2 regions of the Proteus penneri genome follow, and region 2 is predicted to be linked to the other one. Evidence: predicted binding sites of a transcription regulator. Region 2 holds the regulator's gene; the other holds the start of a gene.

Region 1 (7,812 bases), 1.9 Mb from region 2:
AGCAAAAACGCGCGTTAACAGAAGATGAACGTTTAAGAATGGTATTTGCTGCAAATAAAGAGCGTGAAATCAGTGAAGCACTTACTATTGGAAAAGTGAACTTAGTACAGGGTGTCTGGTATCAAAATACAATGACAACATGTGCTGGTGAGAAAGTGAGTGTTTCATTTGAAGGCCCAGAGCAACGCTGGTTAAAAACAAGGACACGTAATTCAAGTAAACCTTCTTATGTTGCTTGGCTTGATTCACCAGAAGGTAAACAGTTGCTTATGGTAGCCGACCATGATTTCTGTAAATGGGAGCCAACAAAAGAGAGCTTGTGATCACTCCCTTCTGCTGTATTTAGTCACTTACTTCTTTAAACGTGCAATTGCACGATAGCCAATATCATGGCGATAAAAACTTCCATCCCAATGAATACTTTTTGCTAAGGCATAAGCATTTTTTTGAGCTTGTTCGATATCATCACCTAATGCAGTTGCACATAGTACTCGCCCGCCGGCAGTGACTACCTCGCCTTTGTCATTGAGTGTTGTTCCCGCTTGAAATATTTTTGCAGTTGTTGATGATGTCGGTGTTAATCCTTCGATAACATCACCTTGGCGATAATCAGCAGGATAGCCGCCGGCTGCAATCACAATTCCTAAAGCTGGACGAGGATCCCAAACAGAATCTTTATCTTTTAAATTGCCTTTTGCTCCAGCTAAACAAAGCTCAACTAAGTCAGATTGCATACGCATCATAATAGGTTGGGTTTCTGGATCGCCAAAACGACAGTTAAATTCGATAACTTTCGCAACGCCTTGTTTATCAATCATTAGTCCAGCATAAAGAAAACCCTGATAACGATGACCTTCAGAAGCCATGCCTTTTACTGTTGGGTAAATGATTTTTTCCATTACTTGCTGGTGGATCTCATTAGTGACAACGGGGGCAGGTGAGTAAGCGCCCATCCCACCAGTATTAGGACCAGTATCACCATCACCAACACGTTTATGATCTTGACTTGTTGCCATTGGAATAACATGTTCACCATCAACCATGACAATAAAACTGGCTTCTTCACCATCAAGAAATTCTTCAATAACAATGCGATGCCCAGCATCTCCAAAGGCATTACCTGCTAGCATATCTTTTATGGCATTTTCAGCCTCAGATTGCGTCATTGCAACAATAACGCCTTTACCTGCGGCTAAACCATCGGCTTTAATAACAATCGGCGCGCCTACTTTATTGAGATACTCAAGTGCTGGTGCTATTTCTGTAAAATTTTGATAATCCGCAGTTGGGATTTTATGACGGGCTAAAAAATCTTTTGTGAAGGCTTTAGAACCTTCTAATTGAGCCGCTCCTTTTGTTGGACCAAAGATGGTCAGCCCCGCTTCTTTAAATGCATCGACAACACCAATAACCAGTGGTGCTTCTGGGCCTACGATAGTTAAATCAATTTGATTTTCGAGGGCAAAAGCGACCAATGTAGGAATATCTGTTGCACTAATAGCCACATTCTCAACACCATTTTCTAATGCTGTACCTGCATTACCGGGGGCAACAAAAACCTGTGTTGCAAGCGGTGATTGAGCCACTTTCCATGCTAAAGCGTGCTCACGACCGCCATTACCAATAATCAAAATCTTCATATCAATACCCTATTAATGACGGAAGTGACGCATATTGGTGAAAATCATTGCGATGTTGTGTTCATTAGCCGCGGCAATCACTTCATCATCACGAATTGAGCCACCAGGTTGAATAACACAAGTCACACCGGCAACTGCTGCCGCATCAATGCCATCTCTGAATGGGAAGAATGCATCTGAAGCCATCGCGCAACCTGCAACTTCTAAACCTTCATCAGCAGCTTTTATACCTGCAATTTTTGCAGAATACACCCTGCTCATTTGTCCTGCGCCAATACCAACTGTCATATCGTTTTTAGCGTAAACAATGGCATTTGATTTTACGAATTTAGCCACTTTCCAGCAGAAGAGTGCATCTTTAAGTTCACGTTCACTTGGTTGGCGTTGAGTAACTACTCTTAAGTTTTCTTCTTTAACCATGCCTAAATCACGATCTTGCACTAAAAGCCCACCGTTAACTCGTTTGAAGTCAAAAGCAGGTTTTGGCTCTTGCCACTGGCCACAAGCTAATACCCGAACATTTGGTTTCGTTTCTAAAATTGGTAGTGCATCTTCATTAATAGAAGGAGCAATGATCACTTCAACAAATTGACGTTCGATGATTGCACTAGCTGTTTTTGCATCTAAAGGCCGATTGAATGCGATAATGCCACCAAATGCAGAGGTTGGATCAGTTTTAAATGCATTGTCATACGCCTGTGTGAGCGTGCTCGCAATAGCTACACCACAAGGGTTTGCATGTTTCACAATAACACATGCAGGCTCGGAGAATGATTTCACACATTCTAATGCGGCATCAGTATCAGCGATGTTGTTATAAGAAAGCGCTTTGCCTTGTAATTGGTTTGCAGTAGCAATAGATGCTTCTTCTATATTCTCTTCTATATAGAAAGCAGCTTGCTGATGAGCATTTTCACCATAACGCATATCTTGTTTCTTTATATAGTTCAGATTTAAGGTACGAGGGAAAGTACCTGATGGTTGTGAAGTATCACCATAATAAGGTGCAACCTTCTGACCAAAGTAGTTAGCAATCATTCCGTCGTAAGCCGCTGTGTGTTCAAAGGCTTTAATCGCCAAATCAAAACGGGTATCTAAAGTAAGGCTATTTTCGTGATTATCCATTTCTTCAATCACTCTTTCATAGTCATTACTATTTACTACAATCGTAACGTCTTTATGATTTTTCGCTGCTGAGCGAACCATTGTTGGTCCACCGATATCAATATTTTCAACGGCATCTGCTAATGAGCAATCAGGGCGAGAGACTGTTTTAGCAAAGGGATAAAGATTCACTACGACCATATCGATAGGACGGATCTCATGTTCTTCCATTATTGCATCGTCTTGGCCACGGCGGCCTAAAATGCCACCATGTACTTTAGGGTGTAGCGTTTTTACCCTGCCATCCATCATTTCTGGGAAACCGGTATAATCGGAAACTTCGATAACAGGTAAGCCAGCTTCTGCTAATAGACGTGCAGTTCCACCTGTAGATAATAGTTCTACGTTTCTTTCAACAAGCGCTTTAGCAAATTCTAAAATACCTGCTTTATCAGACACACTTAAAAGCGCACGGCGGATAGGACGAAGATGTTGCATGAGTTTTATCCCTTGGGTTTTTGGTATAACGGTAGTAATGATGAAGTTAAATCACATTAATACAGTGAAATTGTGTTTGCTTAACTAACATTTCAGAAGATGGACACAAAATCAATCTTACTTAATAAGCCCTCATAATAACGCAAACGATTGCGTTTGACATGCTAATTTTATGTAAAAAGGAAGGTTGTGGATAAAATTGTTGATAAGTGCGTATAACTAGGGGTTTTGCTGTGGAATTAAGCAAACGATTTTTTTTCTTAAAAAAACTATTGCCAGCCTCAGAAAACTCCCTATAATGCGTCCTCGTTGTCACGGCACAGGGCGCTAAGCGAACTGACTGAGAGAACAAAAAATAAAGTGAAAAGCCTTGAAAATAAACGCTTGACACTGAATGAGGAAGATGTAGAATGCATCTCCTCGCAACAACGCAGAAGACCGGAAACGGCAGCGAAGGTTGCACTGCTCTTTAACAAATTATCAGACAATCTGTGTGGGCACTCGCAGAGACGATATCTTCTAAAATATTAGATGTATCAAGTCTTGAAGAGTGAACAACAAAAGTAAATTCATTTATGAATAGCTAAGTTTTCGATTTCTTTGAGCATCAAACACTTTTAATTGAAGAGTTTGATCATGGCTCAGATTGAACGCTGGCGGCAGGCCTAACACATGCAAGTCGAGCGGTAACAGAAGAAAGCTTGCTTTCTTGCTGACGAGCGGCGGACGGGTGAGTAATGTATGGGGATCTGCCCGATAGAGGGGGATAACTACTGGAAACGGTGGCTAATACCGCATGACGTCTACGGACCAAAGCAGGGGCTCTTCGGACCTTGCGCTATCGGATGAACCCATATGGGATTAGCTAGTAGGTGAGGTAAAGGCTCACCTAGGCGACGATCTCTAGCTGGTCTGAGAGGATGATCAGCCACACTGGGACTGAGACACGGCCCAGACTCCTACGGGAGGCAGCAGTGGGGAATATTGCACAATGGGCGCAAGCCTGATGCAGCCATGCCGCGTGTATGAAGAAGGCCTTAGGGTTGTAAAGTACTTTCAGCGGGGAGGAAGGTGATAAAGTTAATACCTTTGTCAATTGACGTTACCCGCAGAAGAAGCACCGGCTAACTCCGTGCCAGCAGCCGCGGTAATACGGAGGTGCAAGCGTTAATCGGAATTACTGGGCGTAAAGCGCGCGCAGGCGGTCAATTAAGTCAGATGTGAAAGCCCCGAGCTTAACTTGGGAATTGCATCTGAAACTGGTTGGCTAGAGTCTTGTAGAGGGGTAGAATTCCATGTGTAGCGGTGAAATGCGTAGAGATGTGGAGGAATACCGGTGGCGAAGGCGGCCCCCTGGACAAAGACTGACGCTCAGGTGCGAAAGCGTGGGGAGCAAACAGGATTAGATACCCTGGTAGTCCACGCTGTAAACGATGTCGATTTAGAGGTTGTGGTCTTGAACCGTGGCTTCTGGAGCTAACGCGTTAAATCGACCGCCTGGGGAGTACGGCCGCAAGGTTAAAACTCAAATGAATTGACGGGGGCCCGCACAAGCGGTGGAGCATGTGGTTTAATTCGATGCAACGCGAAGAACCTTACCTACTCTTGACATCCAGCGGATCCTTTAGAGATAGAGGAGTGCCTTCGGGAACGCTGAGACAGGTGCTGCATGGCTGTCGTCAGCTCGTGTTGTGAAATGTTGGGTTAAGTCCCGCAACGAGCGCAACCCTTATCCTTTGTTGCCAGCGCGTGATGGCGGGAACTCAAAGGAGACTGCCGGTGATAAACCGGAGGAAGGTGGGGATGACGTCAAGTCATCATGGCCCTTACGAGTAGGGCTACACACGTGCTACAATGGCAGATACAAAGAGAAGCGACCTCGCGAGAGCAAGCGGAACTCATAAAGTCTGTCGTAGTCCGGATTGGAGTCTGCAACTCGACTCCATGAAGTCGGAATCGCTAGTAATCGTAGATCAGAATGCTACGGTGAATACGTTCCCGGGCCTTGTACACACCGCCCGTCACACCATGGGAGTGGGTTGCAAAAGAAGTAGGTAGCTTAACCTTCGGGAGGGCGCTTACCACTTTGTGATTCATGACTGGGGTGAAGTCGTAACAAGGTAACCGTAGGGGAACCTGCGGTTGGATCACCTCCTTACCTAAGAGATACGTGTTATGTGCAGTGCTCACACAGATTGTCTGATGAAGAACGAGCAGAAATACCGGTATAGGCTTGTAGCTCAGGTGGTTAGAGCGCACCCCTGATAAGGGTGAGGTCGGTGGTTCAAGTCCACTCAGGCCTACCAAATCGTATTGATACTGCGTTGTGAACTCACTCGTTTACTGTAAGTAAACTTCGTGACTCCACGCCTTGTCTCACTACGATTAGCTCAATTCTTAATTAAAGGAACATTTCCGATAAGAAAGAAAGCTGAGTAACAAAAAACGGTATTAAGAATGCATTATGGGGCTATAGCTCAGCTGGGAGAGCGCCTGCCTTGCACGCAGGAGGTCAGCGGTTCGATCCCGCTTAGCTCCACCATAATCTCTTGAATATAAACTAATAATTCAGAGTATATTAGCAATAGTATACTGCGAATTATTTTGCTCTTTAACAATCTGGAACAAGCTGAAAAATTGAAAACAAATCAATATATCACCGAGGTATATTGATGAGTCTCTCAAAATCTCAAACTTTGAATGTGTTTTTCGACATCAAAGTGGGATGAGCGAGCAATTTACAGTTCGAGGCGGCCAGCGCACAGCCAGCGCAACATACATAAGTATGTGAGCATGGCGAGCACTGCCCAACAACGAAATGTAATCTGCGCAGCCATCACCACCCAGATGTCTTCAAGAAAAGACACCTTCGGGTTGTGAGGTTAAGCGAATAAGCGTACACGGTGGATGCCTAGGCAATCAGAGGCGATGAAGGACGTGCTAATCTGCGATAAGCGTCGGTAAGGTGATATGAACCGTTATACCCGACGATTTCCGAATGGGGAAACCCAATATCCCATGGATATTATCCTGACATGAATACATAGTGTCAGGAAGCGAACCGGGAGAACTGAAACATCTCAGTACCCCGAGGAAAAGAAATCAACCGAGATTCCCCTAGTAGCGGCGAGCGAACGGGGAACAGCCCAGAGTCTTAATCAATGGCAGCATCAGGAGAACGGTCTGGAAAGTCCGGCAGTAAAGGGTGATAGCCCCGTATCCGAAGATGCTGTTATTGTGAACTCGACGAGTAGGGCGGGACACGTGTTATCCTGTCTGAATATGGGGGGACCATCCTCCAAGGCTAAATACTCCTGATTGACCGATAGTGAACCAGTACCGTGAGGGAAAGGCGAAAAGAACCCCGGCGAGGGGAGTGAAAAAGAACCTGAAACCGTGTACGTACAAGCAGTAGGAGCCCCATCACTCAAGTGCCTCGCACTGAGTGATTGGCAAAACCACTCGAAAACAGCGTAGCGTTTACCTACAAAATGGGGTGATTTTTTCAAGCCGTCGCGCAGTGTACATAGAAGTACACGAGCAACGGAAGTTAAAAAATCGCGCCAGTTTGACAGTAAAAGCAAGCGGGACATTTGAGGATGGGGTGACTGCGTACCTTTTGTATAATGGGTCAGCGACTTATATTCTGTAGCAAGGTTAACCGTATAGGGGAGCCGTAGGGAAACCGAGTCTTAACTGGGCGAATAAGTTGCAGGGTATAGACCCGAAACCCGGTGATCTATCCATGGGCAGGTTGAAGGTTGGGTAACACTAACTGGAGGACCGAACCGACTAATGTTGAAAAATTAGCGGATGACTTGTGGATGGGGGTGAAAGGCCAATCAAACCGGGAGATAGCTGGTTCTCCCCGAAAGCTATTTAGGTAGCGCCTCGTGAACTCATCTTCGGGGGTAGAGCACTGTTTCGACTAGGGGGTCATCCCGACTTACCAACTCGATGCAAACTGCGAATACCGAAGAATGTTATCACGGGAGACACACGGCGGGTGCTAACGTCCGTCGTGAAGAGGGAAACAACCCAGACCGCCAGCTAAGGTCCCAAAGTCATGGTTAAGTGGGAAACGAAGTGGGAAGGCTCAGACAGCCAGGATGTTGGCTTAGAAGCAGCCATCATTTAAAGAAAGCGTAATAGCTCACTGGTCGAGTCGGCCCGCGCGGAAGATGTAACGGGGCTAAACCATGCACCGAAGCTGCGGCAGCAATACTGTGTATTGTTGGGTAGGGGAGCGTTCTGTAAGCCTGCGAAGGTGTACTGTGAGGTATGCTGGAGGTATCAGAAGTGCGAATGCTGACATAAGTAACGATAATGCGGGTGAAAAACCCGCACGCCGGAAGACCAAGGGTTCCTGTCCAACGTTAATCGGGGCAGGGTGAGTCGACCCCTAAGGCGAGGCTGAAAAGCGTAGTCGATGGGAAACGGGTTAATATTCCCGTACTGGTGGTAACTGCGATGGGGGAACGGAGAAGGCTAGGTTGTCCGGGCGACGGTCGTCCCGGTTCAAGCATGTAGGCAGAGTGATTAGGCAAATCCGGTCACTTAATGCTGAGGT
Region 2 (7,812 bases):
TGAATAATAGAAAAAGCCAGTTTATTAATGAACTGGCTTTTTCTTGAAGAACTCATTATTTTTATGCGTTTCAATAGCGAAACGATAAAAATTTAATTACTGTGCTTCTTCTTCACCACGATATTTATCAGCAGTCTCTTTTAATAACTTCTGTAATTCACCGCGCTGATACATTTCTAAAATAATATCACATCCACCGACTAATTCACCATCTACCCATAATTGTGGGAAGGTTGGCCAATGCGCATATTTTGGTAATTCTGCACGAATATCTGGGTTTTGCAGGATATCAACATACGCAAAACGCTCACCACAAGCAGAGATAGCTTGAACTGCCTGAGCAGAAAAACCACAACTTGGTAATTTTGGTGAACCTTTCATGTATAAAATAATTGGGTTTTCGTTGATCTGGCGTTCAATTTTTTCAATAGTCGTCATTTATTAAGTCCTTACAGCCTTTTATATTCGATATGCTTTATAGGGGAAAACATGAAAGAAGAATACCACTTTATATTAGAAACCTCTATATAAGTTTAGTTATCGATATAAAACAATGAGTTGGTATTAAACCATGGGATTACTGATAAAAAACACACCATGAAATATAAAAAATAAGTCAATACATTACAGATGGTTATGACTGTGCTTCATTTTACTCTTTTCCTCTTACTACTGACACAATCACTAACTATCCTTTATATTGAAGAAGAAAAAAGCAACTTTTACATTAAAACCAACACATTAAATTTCATAATCAATACATTAAGATAAAACGCTACCTTCTTAAAAGGATATAATGTATATAAATAGGTTTGTTATAAAACCTGATGAGTATTAACTATGGACATGATTTTGCTGTTTCTTGTAGTAGGATGTATTACTGGCTTTTTTGCTGGGCTACTTGGCATAGGAGGCGGTGCAATCATTGTTCCGGTAGTTATGTATGTAGTGAGTCAACAAGCTATTCCAATAGATATGGTGATGAAAATTGCCTTATCTACCTCATTCTCTGTGATTATATTTTCTACAGCATCTTCAGCGTATTCCCATAACAAACATAAAGCCATTTTATGGCAGCAATTTCCTCTATTATCTATCGGCACTATCATCGGTATGCTTGTTGGGACATTTCTGGTACAAAAAATGTCAAACACGATATTACAAATCGTGTTCTGTATTTTCATGGTATATACCATCTATGGATTATTAACTAAAAAGAAAGAAGCTGAACGTATTGAAAACGTGAAAGATCCTATTGTTTCAAAACCTGCGTTAACAAGTGGTGGCTCTTTAATTGGCTTTATATCCAGTTTTATCGGTATTGCTGGTGGTACTATCACTATTCCTCTTTTAAGTCATTGGGGATTTAATACACGTAAATGTATTGCAACCTCTTCAATGATTGGTGTCATCATCGCTGCCATAGGCACCATCATGGGTATTATCTATGGCTGGAATCAAACAAATATTGATGACTATTACCTCGGTTTTATCTACTTACCTGCCTTTATCGGAATAAGTATTACTAGCATTCTCTTCGCCCCTATCGGTGTGAAAGTTGCTTATCGCCTCCCTATCCCAAGGGTTCGTCAAATATTTGCATTATTTCTATTCTTAGTCGTAGTGAAAATGATGTACACATTGATAATGGAATAAGCAGAATATGCCACAATTAGAGAATCTAGGCTCTGATTACAGCCATTATTTTACTGCTTTACGAGTTGCTCAGTGAGCTATACTCTTATGAGTATAACTAATCTATATGGCTTATAACTATAGATAAAAGATATTTAGCTGTTATTTCAATGAATTTTTGTTAAAATAATTAGCAAAATAGTAACAAATTAGTGATTCATTTGCCTCATTCTATCGATTCAAATGGTTTTGATGGAATGATTTCAGGCACAAAACCCGAAATAGATAGTTTAAAGGAGTACGCAATGTCTTTCGAATTACCAAAATTACCTTATGCGTTAGATGCTCTTGAGCCACATATCTCTAAAGAAACTTTAGAATATCACTACGGCAAACACCACCAAACCTATGTAACTAATTTAAATAACCTAGTTAAAGGTACTGATTTAGAAAGCAAATCTTTAGAAGAAATCATCAAGTCTACCGATGGTGGTATTTTCAATAACGCGGCACAAGTATGGAATCACACTTTCTACTGGAACTGCTTAGCACCAAATGCAGGTGGTGCACCAACAGGTAAAATTGCTGATGCTATCAACAAGGCATTTGGCTCTTTTGAAGAATTCAAAAAGCAATTTAATGATGCCGCAGCAAAAAACTTCGGTTCAGGTTGGACTTGGTTAGTTAAAAAAGCTGACGGTTCAGTTGCAATTGTTAACACCTCTAATGCGGCAACGCCAGTTTCAGGTGCAGATAAACCACTATTAACTGTAGACGTATGGGAACATGCTTACTATATCGACTACCGCAATGCACGTGTTAAATATTTAGAAGAGTTCTGGGCATTGGTTAACTGGTCATTTGTTGAAGCTAACCTTGCTTAATTTAGATTGATAATCAAAGGTGAATGATTGAGATTCATTTTTGATGACATAATAACAAAGGGCCTTGAGCCCTTTGTTATATTCAGTATTCGATAATCTATTACTTAAATTAATCGAGTACTTATTAAAACATGATTAGAAAAGCAGAGTAGAAAAAATAACAATCATAACCAGCGCTGCTACTGCTGTACTCAAACCAAATTTCAGATCCGTATCCATCTATTCTCCCTCAAAATGATTATAATACACATTATTAACCATAACCTTGTCATGGTTAATTATTATCACATATCAGAATTTGTTAAAATAGCGACTAGTGCACAATTTATAACATTGATTAATACTTTCACTTTTGAGCTAGATCATACAAAATTCACAGCTAATCGCTAAATTATTGCCAGTGTTTGCCCTATGTATGACTATACTGGCAGTTAAACCATAAAATTAGATAAAAGAGACCAATGAAGGTCAGGAGTTTTCCACACCATGGCAACAATAAAAGACGTGGCAAAACGCGCAGGCGTATCAACCACGACTGTTTCTCATGTGATCAACAAAACCCGTTTTGTTGCTGAGAACACACGAGCAACAGTTTGGGCCGCTATAAAAGAATTAAATTATTCGCCAAGTGCCGTTGCGCGTAGTTTGAAAGTCAATCACACCAAATCTATTGGCCTGTTAGCCACGTCCAGTGAAGCTCCTTACTTCGCTGAGGTGATTGAAGCAGTTGAAAATAGTTGTTATAGCAAAGGCTATACACTGGTTTTATGTAACTCACATAACAATCTTGATAAGCAAAAAGCGTATTTAGCCATGCTGGCACAAAAACGTGTTGATGGATTATTAGTCATGTGTTCTGAATATCCTGATCACCTTCTGACTCTTTTAGAAGGCTATCGTAATATTCCCATGGTTGTCATGGATTGGGGAAAAGCGCGTGGTGACTTTACTGATACCATTATCGATAACGCTTTCCATGGCGGCTATATCGCAGGTCGTTACCTTATTGAGCGTGGTCATCGCGATATCGGTATTATTCCTGGACCATTAGAGCGCAACACTGGTGGTGGTCGTCTACAGGGCTTTCTAAAAGCTATGGAAGAAGCCAAAATCACAGTAAAAGATGAGTGGATTGTACAAGGTGACTTTGAACCTGAATCTGGTTATAAAGCGATGTATCAAATGCTAAACCAAAAACAGCGCCCTACTGCAGTTTTTTGTGGTGGTGATGTCATGGCAATGGGCGCAATTTGCGCTGCGGATGAACTTGGCCTGCGTGTTCCTTTAGATATTTCTATTGTGGGCTACGACAATATTCGTAATGCACGTTATTTTACACCTGCGCTAACAACCGTTCATCAGCCAAAAGAGCGTTTAGGCCAAATGGCATTATCAATGTTGCTTGATCGCATCGTTAATAAACGCGAAGACGCCCAAACAATCGAAGTTCATCCGCGATTAGTTGAGCGCCGTTCAGTTGCCGACGGTCCTTTTATCGACTACCGCCGTTAATTCTTATTTATCCAGCTATCTGATTTCTAGCGAAGCCATTCCTCATTTAAGGTTTGGCTATCTCCAAGATAATCTAACAACCATGTCAAAGCAGGCGATTCACTTTTATCGACCCACGTCAGACAGCATGGGCTGTCTGGCAATGGCTGTGCCAGTTGCAAAGTAACTAACTTTCCTTGGACTATCAATGGCTCAGCACGATGCCAAGGCACCATTCCTACACATAATCCTGCCAACAAACATTCAAGCCCCATATCCCACGTTGGTACAACCATTCTACGTTGGTTATTTAACGCCCAAGTGTCACGCTTTGGTAAACTACGTGATGTATCCTCTAAACATAGGCTAGGATAAGGTCGCATTTCATCATCCGTTAGTGGATGTTCCGCTTTAGCTAATGGGTGATCAACATGACAAACACAGCGCCAAGGCATAAAACCCATATCCCTGAAACTATAACGTTCACCAATTGGTGACGCTCTTGTTGCACCAATGGCTAAATCAACACGACCATTAACTAAGGAGTCCCATACCCCATTAAACACTTCTGGGTAGACATACAACTCAATATCAGGAAAATGACGATAAAAATCGAGAATAAGTTGTTGTGTTCTTTCGGGTTTAACAATGCCATCAACTGCTATACTAAATTGACCACGCCACCCATTGGAAACCTGTTGACATAGATGTCGGGTGTCATTCATTTTTTTGATAACAGATCGTGCTTCTTTGATGAAAATTTTACCTGCATCGGTTAGTTCTACATCACGGTGACGGCGCTCAAACAGAGGAACAGCAAGCCATTCTTCTAATTGCCGAACAGTGTAACTAACGGCGGATGGCACTCTGTGCAATTCTTGCGCAGCTGAGCTAAAACTTCCTGTTCTTGCAACTGCATCAACAACTTCTAAAGAGTATTCTGACCACATAGAGTTTATTCCTTTGAAAATTTTTCACAGCATTAACCAAATATTCCCGTTTCACAAGTAAAATAAGTCTTAGTTACAATACATAAAATGTTCTACATCACATAGCATAGAAAATAAAATGAATACTAAAACGTCCACACAATCAAAAACACCTATGAGCTTCATGGTGTACCTAGCTGGTTTGAGTATGCTAGGTTACTTAGCAATTGATATGTACTTGCCTGCATTCGGTATGATGCAGCGTGAACTCGCTATCAGCGAAGGCGCTATCAGTAATAGCTTAAGTATCTTTTTATTTGGTTTTGCTGTTGCTCAGTTACTTTGGGGACCACTTTCTGACAAAGTAGGTCGAAAACCTATTCTTCTTATTGGGTTAAGCCTTTTCTCTTTAGGCTGCCTTGGCATGTTGTGGGTTGAAAGTGCGACAGGTTTACTTGCGATGCGCTTCTTACAAGCTTTTGGTGTCTGTTCTGCAGCTGTTATTTGGCAAGCTCTTGTCATCGACCGTTTCGATGAATCTCGCGCTCAGCGCGTTTTTGCTTTAATTATGCCACTGGTTGCGTTATCCCCAGCACTTGCGCCTTTGATCGGTGCATCATTATTAAACCATGGTGGCTGGCGTATGATTTTCATGCTGTTAATGGCGGTAACTTTAGTTTTGATGTTACCGACATTAATGCTAAAAAACATTAAACAAAAATCCGTCACAGATGCAAACCAATCTTCAGCCTCATTTATGACTTTATTAAAATCCCCGCTCTACACTGGTAACGTATTAGTTTACGCGTCTTGTAGTGCAGGTTTCTTTGCTTGGTTAGCTGGCTCACCAATCATTCTTGAAAAAATGGGCTACTCTCCGCAGGATATTGGTTTAAGTTATATTCCACAAACTATTGCCTTTATGGTCGGTGGCTATGGTTGTCGTATTTTACTATCAAAAATGACGGGTAAAACATTATTACCACTGCTATTAATTGGTTATGCTGTTAGTATGACTGCATTATACCTTGTTGCTAAATTTACTGAGCCAACATTAACCACGATCTTAATTCCGTTCTGTATTATGGCTGCAATGAATGGCGCTTCCTATCCAATCGCTGTATCTAATGCTTTATCGGCTTATCCTGAAATCAGTGGTAAAGCAGCCGCATTACAAAATGCGCTACAACTGGGTCTTTGTAGTTTAGCAAGTTTTATCGTGTCTGCATTTATCAGCCAGCATCCCCTAATTAACACTACTGCAATTATGGCGTTAACAGCGATCCCAATGGCAGTTGGTTACTTTATTCAGCGTAATAAATCTGTTGCCAAACACACAGTTCAAGCAACTGAATAACTCCCCCTTTTATTTTAAGATAATTCTCAAAACGGCTATTTTATAAAAAATGGCCGTTTTATTTTATAGAGAAAAATAATTCACATACCTATACTTATCTAAACGCTTAACTGCGCTTTATCTATTTTCTTTCGGATTTTGAGGCATTAAACAAATTATTCGCTGATTATGTGAGATTAGTTGTTTTATTAATTCTATCCGTTCAATTCATATTGAACACAATACTATTTTAATACTATCTATCTACGCACATTCTTTCTTAGTTTATGTCTCTAAACCCGCTTAGTTTACGCCGGAGAATTTATGAGTACATCTTGTGTAGAAGAAGGCCGAAAGACCTCCAATGATCCTTATAAAAGGATTGCTATCGAACTATTAACTCATGCTGATATTCGAGTTAATGGTTCAGAACCTTATGATATTCAAGTTAATAATCAAAATTTTTATAAAAGAGTATTACAGCAAGGTTCACTTGGACTCGGTGAAAGCTATATGGATGGCTGGTGGGATTGTGAACGACTAGATATATTTTTTCATAAAATTTTACGTGCAGGCCTTGAAAATAAACTTCCTAAAAATCTACATGATATTTTCAGAATTGCGACAGCACGCCTTTTCAATTTACAAACACAAAAACGAGCTTGGATGGTAGGTAAAGAACATTACGATCTCGGTAATGATTTATTTATCGCCATGCTTGATCCTAATATGCAATATTCCTGTGGATACTGGAAACAGGCCGATAATTTAGCCCAAGCCCAAGAACATAAATTAGATTTAATTTGCCGAAAATTAGATCTAAAACCAGGAATGACCTTACTAGATATTGGCTGTGGCTGGGGAGGACTTTCTGCTTATGCGGCAAAACATTTTGGTGTTTCTGTCACAGGGGTTACTATTTCTATTGAACAACAGAAATTGGCACAAGAACGATGCCAAGGACTTGATGTTAATATTATTTTAGAAGACTACCGCGATTTACATGAACAATTTGATCGTATCGTTTCAGTCGGTATGTTTGAACATGTAGGACCTAAAAACTATGAAACCTATTTTGATGTGGTTCGTCGTAATTTAAAGGAAGATGGTCTGTTTTTATTGCATACCATAGGTTCTAATCGCGATAAAGTGAATGTAGATAGTTGGATCAGTAAATATATATTTCCTAATGGTTGTTTACCCTCCATCCAAAAAATTGCAAGTGCGATAGACGGTAAATTCGTAATGGAAGATTGGCACAATTTCGGTGCTGATTACGATAAAACCTTAATGGCATGGTATCAACGATTTTTAGCCTGCTGGCCAGATATTGAGTCAAATTACACGCCTCGTTTTAAACGCATGTTTAGCTATTATCTAAATGCGTGTGCAGGTGCATTTAGAGCCAGAGATATTCAATTATGGCAAATTATGTTAAGCCCTAAAGGACAGATTGGCGGTTTACAAATTCCACGTTGATTTTTTCTTAAAAAGCCAGTTTAATCAATAAACTGGCTTTTTAGTACCCTTGTTAGCG

What was found. Region 2 encodes PurR, which represses purine synthesis genes. Its sites were predicted from a motif close to CANGCAAACGTTTGCNTG; they were not measured.
Region 1: purH (bifunctional phosphoribosylaminoimidazolecarboxamide formyltransferase/IMP cyclohydrolase) is a predicted target of PurR. The motif match lies at 3,382-3,399, and genes of this name have one in related genera.

Annotation. Positions count from the first base shown of each region.
Region 1 is NZ_CP059690.1:3,136,625-3,144,436, reverse strand. It holds gene H1225_RS14130 (DUF1481 domain-containing protein) at 1-323, shown strand, start outside; gene purD (phosphoribosylamine--glycine ligase) at 351-1,640, opposite strand; gene purH (bifunctional phosphoribosylaminoimidazolecarboxamide formyltransferase/IMP cyclohydrolase) at 1,653-3,242, opposite strand; rRNA gene H1225_RS14115 (16S ribosomal RNA) at 3,861-5,400, shown strand; tRNA gene H1225_RS14110 (tRNA-Ile) at 5,472-5,548, shown strand; tRNA gene H1225_RS14105 (tRNA-Ala) at 5,709-5,784, shown strand; rRNA gene H1225_RS14100 (23S ribosomal RNA) at 6,123-7,812, shown strand, end outside.
Region 2 is NZ_CP059690.1:1,262,153-1,269,964, reverse strand. It holds gene H1225_RS05800 (Grx4 family monothiol glutaredoxin) at 97-438, opposite strand; gene H1225_RS05795 (sulfite exporter TauE/SafE family protein) at 841-1,656, shown strand; gene sodB (superoxide dismutase [Fe]) at 1,941-2,519, shown strand; gene cydH (cytochrome bd-I oxidase subunit CydH) at 2,655-2,738, opposite strand; gene purR (HTH-type transcriptional repressor PurR) at 3,006-4,031, shown strand; gene punR (DNA-binding transcriptional activator PunR) at 4,058-4,960, opposite strand; gene punC (purine nucleoside transporter PunC) at 5,079-6,296, shown strand; gene cfa (cyclopropane fatty acyl phospholipid synthase) at 6,600-7,754, shown strand.